2 regions of the Paenarthrobacter sp. NPDC090517 genome follow, and region 2 is predicted to be linked to the other one. Evidence: predicted binding sites of a transcription regulator. Region 2 holds the regulator's gene; the other holds the start of a gene.
What was found. Region 2 encodes HrcA, which represses chaperone genes, less so after heat shock. Its sites were predicted from a motif close to TTNGCACTCGNNNNNNNCGAGTGCNAA; they were not measured.

Region 1: a site for HrcA is predicted at 1,782-1,808, ahead of groL (chaperonin GroEL). Genes of this name have one in related genera too.

The regions. Positions count from the first base shown of each region.
Region 1 is NZ_JBIVXN010000004.1:408,866-412,273, reverse strand. Features, by position in the region: gene ACIQTW_RS15455 (uracil-DNA glycosylase) at 1-178, opposite strand, end outside; gene ACIQTW_RS15450 (DUF3263 domain-containing protein) at 284-619, shown strand; gene ACIQTW_RS15445 (LytR C-terminal domain-containing protein) at 669-1,289, shown strand; gene ACIQTW_RS15440 (cold-shock protein) at 1,464-1,667, shown strand; gene groL (chaperonin GroEL) at 1,992-3,408, shown strand, end outside.
Region 2 is NZ_JBIVXN010000001.1:300,196-303,603, reverse strand. Features, by position in the region: gene ACIQTW_RS01375 (DUF3097 domain-containing protein) at 1-585, opposite strand, end outside; gene hrcA (heat-inducible transcriptional repressor HrcA) at 778-1,785, shown strand; gene dnaJ (molecular chaperone DnaJ) at 1,836-2,963, shown strand; gene ACIQTW_RS01360 (16S rRNA (uracil(1498)-N(3))-methyltransferase) at 2,966-3,408, shown strand, end outside.

The sequences.
Region 1 (3,408 bases), on a different contig from region 2:
CCGATTGACCCGCGACAAACTCCAGTGCCTCACGGATTTGGCCTTCAACGGGGCGCAATGCTTCTGCCCAATCGGGGGCCATCAGCTCTTCCAGCGGTTGTTTGAGCAGGGCGGCGAAGCCCTGGTCAGCAGCATCGGCAGGTTCAAGATCAAAGAGTGTATCCACGCCAGTCACCACGCCATTGTCTCCCGTGCGGTGCGCGCCTGCGAATGACACGGTTGTTATTCGCCCGTAACATGGGGGTAGGACATTTTCCCCAACAAAGCGTCGAAGGAGTGTGCCGTGGCAGAACCAGCACCGGAACCGATGGCGTCGCAGGCAGCAGGCTTTGCCCTTGAGGACCTCGCGGCCGAGACCCGCAGCGACTCGCCGTTGAGTGAGAGGGACCAGCAGATGCTGGCGCTGGAGCGGCAATGGTGGAAGTATGCCGGAGCGAAGGAACAGGCTATTCGCGAGCTGTTCGATCTCTCCGCCACACACTACTACCAGATCCTGAACGCCCTCATAGACACCGAGGACGCCTTGGCCCACGATCCCATGCTCGTCAAGAGACTGCGTAGACTACGTACGTCCCGCCAGCGCGCGAGGACTGCACGTCGCTTGGGGTCCGACGCGTAAATCGCCAGGCTGATCTGTCAGCAGCAACCAGCAAGGACACCGCTTCACCATGACCAAATATGCCAAGGACGAATTCGACCAGGTTCCGCAGAACACGTCCCGCCAAGGCGTTCACCGTGACGCCCAAGAGACCGCACGCCCTACCCTGTGGCCGGTCCTGACTGTCGGGGCAGTTGCCCTGGTGCTCGGGCTGGTGGCCTTCCTGATCCTCCCCAACCTTGGGCTGGTAGCACCCAGCGCTTCGTCCAACACCACGACGCCGGCACCCCTGCAGACGTCAGCGGCACCTTCCGCAGCCCCCACCGACGCAAGCAGCGAGCCGCCCGCTTCCAGCGAACCCAGCAGCGAGCCGACGCCGTCGGAATCTCCTTCCGCCACTCCGTCGTCGGCTCCCGTGGATAAGTCCACTCCGGTGGCTGTCTACAATGGCGCAGGTACGGCAGGTTTGGCCGGGCGGGTGGCAGGCCTCGTCCAAGGCGATGGTTGGGCACTGAGCACCGTAGGCAACTGGGGTGGATTGCCGCAGCAGACATCCGTGATCTTCTACAACGCTCCGGAGCAGAAGGCCAACGCGGAGGCACTGGGTACCTTGCTGGGCATCCAGACCATCGTTGAAACGCCTGAGGTTCAACAGCCACTTGTGGTGGTGGCCGGTCCCGGTTACCAGTAAGGGCATCGGGCCCGTTCTTGAGCCGAAAAGTCCCAACTCGGTTAAGCCTCAATAACAAAAGTGGTGCCCTGCCCCTCCACGGCAGCGCAGCGCTGGTGACAGTGGTTACAGTGGATTAATTCCGGTACGGAGATCCCGGCTACCGGTCTTGGCTACTGCGAAAGTGTGGGCATCATGGCTCTGGGAACCGTCAAATGGTTCAATGCCGAAAAAGGTTACGGCTTCATCACTGTGGATGAATCCGGCGACGACGTCTTTGTGCACTGGTCCGCCATCCAGATGGATGGCTTCCGCGCCCTCGAAGAAGGGCAGCGGGTTGAGTTTGAACTAGGGGAGGGCCAGAAGGGTCCGCAAGCCGAAGGCGTCCGCGTCGCGTAGTTCGATCGCGGCGTCTGCGCCGATTCCCGTCAGCCCACGGCTGAAACCCCTTTGTTTATAGAGCAAAGTGGCGTCTCTGCTTGCACTCTCCCCGGTCGAGTGCTAATTATTGATTTAGCACTCCTATGGTTCGACTGCTAAGTCCGGCCCGGTTGATTCCGGCGGCGGACAGGCACCGGACCGGCGGAGGATCAAGAAACACCTTGGTGGGGTGAGGTCCGGAGCGCGGGGCATACAGAGGCCGCAAGCGAAGGACCGTCCGTCGCGGGCACCCCATCTGATAGGTACCTTCTTAACGACTGTCCCGAAAGGACTACCGCCGTTATGGCCAAGATCATTGCATTTGATGAAGAGGCACGCCGCGGCCTCGAGCGGGGCCTGAACATCCTCGCCGACGCCGTTAAGGTCACCCTCGGCCCGCGTGGACGCAACGTCGTCCTCGAAAAGAAGTGGGGCGCCCCCACGATCACCAACGATGGTGTTTCCATCGCCAAGGAGATCGAGCTGGACGATCCTTACGAGAAGATCGGTGCAGAACTGGTCAAGGAAGTTGCCAAGAAGACGGATGACGTCGCTGGCGACGGTACCACCACTGCAACCGTTCTCGCCCAGGCACTGGTGAAGGAAGGCCTGCGCAACGTTGCCGCCGGCGCCGACCCGCTGTCCCTCAAGCGCGGTATCGAGAAGGCTGTTGAGGCAGTCATCAGCGAACTGCTGGCCTCCGCCAAGGAAATCGAAACCAAGGAAGAGATCGCAGCTACGGCTTCCATCTCCGCCGGTGACCCGGAAATCGGCAGCCTCATCGCCGAAGCCCTGGACAAGGTGGGCAAGGAAGGCGTCATCACGGTCGAGGAGTCCAACACCTTCGGCCTGGAGCTCGAACTCACCGAAGGCATGCGCTTCGACAAGGGTTACATCTCCGCTTACTTCGTCACTGACGCAGAGCGCCAGGAAACGGTCCTCGAAGACCCGTACATCCTGATCGTCAACTCCAAGATCTCCAACGTGAAGGAACTCGTCACGGTTCTGGAGAAGGTCATGCAGTCCAACAAGCCGCTGCTGATCATCGCCGAAGACATCGAGGGCGAGGCCCTGGCCACCCTGATCGTCAACAAGATCCGTGGCACCTTCAAGTCCGTTGCCGTCAAGGCTCCGGGCTTCGGTGACCGTCGCAAGGCTCAGCTGGCCGACATCGCCATCCTCACCGGTGGCCAGGTTATCTCCGAAGAAGTTGGCCTCAAGCTCGAAAACGCTGGCCTGGAACTCCTCGGTACCGCCCGCAAGGTTGTTGTCACCAAGGACGAGACCACCATCGTTGAAGGTGCCGGCGACGCCGAGCAGATTGCGGGCCGCGTGGCCCAGATCCGCGCCGAAATCGAGAACTCCGACTCCGACTACGACCGCGAGAAGCTGCAGGAACGCCTGGCCAAGCTGGCCGGCGGCGTTGCAGTCATCAAGGCCGGTGCCGCAACCGAAGTTGAGCTCAAGGAACGCAAGCACCGCATTGAGGACGCAGTCCGCAACGCAAAGGCTGCTGTTGAAGAAGGCATCGTTGCCGGTGGTGGCGTTGCCCTCATCCAGGCTGGCGCCAAGGCATTCGCCAACCTCACCCTGCAGGGTGACGAGGCAACCGGTGCCAACATCGTCAAGGTTGCCATCGATGCACCGCTGAAGCAGATCGCCTTCAACGCTGGCCTCGAGCCGGGCGTTGTGGTTGACAAGGTTCGCGGGTTGCCTTCCG
Region 2 (3,408 bases):
TCCTGCTGCTCCGGGCACCGTCATTGCCTCGGCTGCGATGCGCGATTCTTTGGACCCGGTGACAAGGTGGTCCACCAGGATGCCAAGGCGGCGACCCGGCCCCGGGTTGAAGGCAGCGATGGCCGACTTCAGGTCGTCAACGCCATGCAATGGCTCCACGACGATGCCCTCCACGCGGAGATCGTCACCCCAGACCTTCTCGACGAGCTCGGCGTCGTGCTTTCCTTCCACCCAGATGCGGCTGGCTTTGGCCACCTGGGCACGTTGGCCTTGTACCCTCACGGATCCGGACGCTGTTCGGGTGGAAGGAGCGGCAGAGGCGGCAGGGCGCGCGGCAGGAGGCATCAGCCGGATGGCTTGCCCTTCCAGAAGGAAACCGAATCCCAACTGAAAAGATTTGGTCTTTCCACGCCTGTCTTCAAGGGAGACAACGTGCATTCCGCCTGATTTCTCAACACGGGTGACTTCGCCCACCCATCCCGACTGCACGTCTTCGAGGACCATTCCCCGCTGTACGGCCACTTCCGGCAACTGCTTTTTGCCGGGAGCGGACAGATCCTGCGGGCCCCAATTGTCGAAAGCCAAGGGATTCCTACCTTTTGTGCTGGTTTATGGCGCGGGCGGAAGCCGGCCACGGGAGGTTTCAATGCTAGCAACGGGGTGGCTCATACTAGACTTGTTAGCACTTGGGCATGTTGAGTGCTAAGTGTGGTGGTCGGATGAGGATCCCGCGTAGACCGGTCGTAGGGGCCATGGCAGTCGTCAGGAGGTGGAGCAATGAGTGAGCCGCGCAAGCTTGAGGTGCTGCGTGCCATCGTTGAGGATTACGTGCATTCCAGGGAACCTGTTGGATCGAAGGCCCTCGTGGAGCGACACCATCTCGGCGTTTCCAGTGCCACCATCAGGAACGACATGGCTGTTCTGGAAGAGGAAGGCCTGATTGCAGCACCCCACACCAGCGCGGGCCGCATCCCAACGGACAAGGGCTACCGCTTATTCGTTGACCGCATTTCCCAGGTCAAACCGCTTTCCGCGGCCGAACGCAGGGCGATCCACTCTCTGCTTGAGGGACCGGATGATGTTGATGACATCCTGGAACGCACTGTAAGGCTCCTGTCGCAGCTGACCAACCAAGTTGCCGTCGTGCAGTATCCGCATTCCAATCGTGCTTTGGTCCGCCACGTGGAATTCGTCTTGTTGGCCCCAAAGCAGGTGCTTGTGGTCCTCATTGCGGATACGGGCAGCGTTGGGCAGAAGGTCATCGACGCCGGCTCCGACGTGAGCAACGAGGCGCTGATGCTCCTGAGGTCCCGTTTCCTGGGCAGCATTGCCGCCACCCAGATGGCCCTTTTGCCGCAAGTGCTTCCATCGGTAGTCGCCCTGTGTCCGCCGGAGCTCCGCAGCTTGGCGCAGACGTTGGCTCAGGGGCTGCAATCACTCAGTGACACCAGCCGCGAGGAGCGCATCCTGATGGCAGGAACGGCCAATCTTGCCCGCTCCAATGTCGACTTCCCGCTGAGCATCGGTCCTGTGCTGGAGGCACTCGAGGAACAAGTTGTCATGCTTCGGTTGTTGTCCGACATGGGGGATGATCCCCGCGGCGTCACCGTCAGCATTGGACGCGAAAATCCCTACGATGGTCTGGCTGAGGCGTCTGTCGTGGCTACCGGCTATGGCTCCGGGGCCAAGGTGGGGATTCTCGGTCCGACACGCATGGACTACCCCACCACCATGGCAGCTGTACGCGCTGTGGCCCGTTACCTTTCCCGCATTCTCGGCGGCTGAAAACCGGTCCGAGGAAAAATCCGCAGTACAACAAGGAAGAGATACCGACTTTGAGCAGCCACTATGACGTTTTGGGAGTCTCGCCGGAAGCCACCGGGGAAGAGATCAAAAAGGCGTACCGCAAGTTGGCGCGGAAACTGCACCCCGACGTAAACCCCGGTGAAGATGTCGCGGAACAGTTCAAGGCCGTGACCCACGCTTACGAAGTGTTGTCCGACCCCCAGAAGCGCCGGGTCTACGATGCCACTGGCAATGAGAACGGCACCGACAACGGTTTCGGTGGCGGCTACTCCGGCCAGGGTTTCGCGTTCCAGGACATCTTCGACACCTTCTTTGGTGGCGGTGGCGGCCACGGTGGACCGGCCTCCCGGGTCCGCCGCGGCCAGGATGCGCTCATCAGCGTCCGAATCGACCTGAAGGACGCCGTGTTCGGCGTTAACAAGAAGCTTGAAGTGGACACCGCCGTGGTTTGCCCCACCTGTGATGGCAGTTGCTGCCGCCCGGGCACCCACCCGGAACGTTGCGACATTTGCGGTGGCAGCGGCCAGGTGCAGCGGGCTGTACGATCCATTCTCGGACAGGTAATGACCACCGCGCCTTGTGGTTCCTGCGAAGGCTTCGGAACAGTCATCAAGGACCCCTGCAACGAGTGCAATGGGCAGGGCCGGATCCGCAGCCGCCGTTCCCTCACCATCAAGGTCCCGGCGGGTGTCGCAACCGGTACGCGCATCCAGTTGTCCGGGCAGGGCGAAGCAGGTCCCGCGGGTGGTCCCGCCGGTGACCTCTATGTAGAAATCCGGGTCAACAACGATTCCATGTTCATGCGTGAGGGCGACGACCTTCATGCCACCCTGAGCGTTCCCATGACGGCGGCGGCACTTGGCACGGAGCTGCAACTGGACACCTTTGATGGCGCGCAGGATATCGACGTCAAGGCCGGCACTCAGTCGGGAGAAGTCATTACCCTCCGCGGCCTGGGCGTCACGCACCTCCGTGGTTACGGACGAGGCGACCTCAAGGTGCACCTGCACGTGGAGACGCCAAGCAAGCTCGACCCCGCCCAGGAAGAACTCTTGCAGCAACTCGCCAAGCTGCGCGGTGAGCAGTTCACCGAAGGAAAGCTTGTGGCAAGCGGCGGCATGTTCGCGAAGCTGCGGGACAAGCTCGGTAACCTGTAGCGGTGAGCAACCCCGTTTTCTTCACAGCGCCGGGCAGCCTCGGCCAGGTGACCCCCGGTTCCACTTTCGTGCTCGAGGGTCCTGAGGCCCGGCATGCTGTAACGGTCAAACGCCTGGCCGCGGGCGAACCCGTGGATATAGCGGATGGATCGGGCGTGCGGCTGATTGGCACCGTAATCGACGCCGAATCCGGCAGCTTGACCGTCAAGGCATCCGAGGTGGTCCATGAGGAGCAGCCCGACATCCGGTTGGTGCTGGTTCAGGCGCTGGCTAAAGGCGACCGCGATGAACTTGCCATCGAAACGGCCACGGAGCTAGGCATTGACGCTGTCATTCCATGGCAGTCTGAGCGCGCAATCGTGCGTTGGAAGGGCGAAAGGGCCGCCAAAGCCCACGCGAAGTGGCAGTCGGTGGTCACTGCGGCAGCCAAGCAGGCACGGCGGGC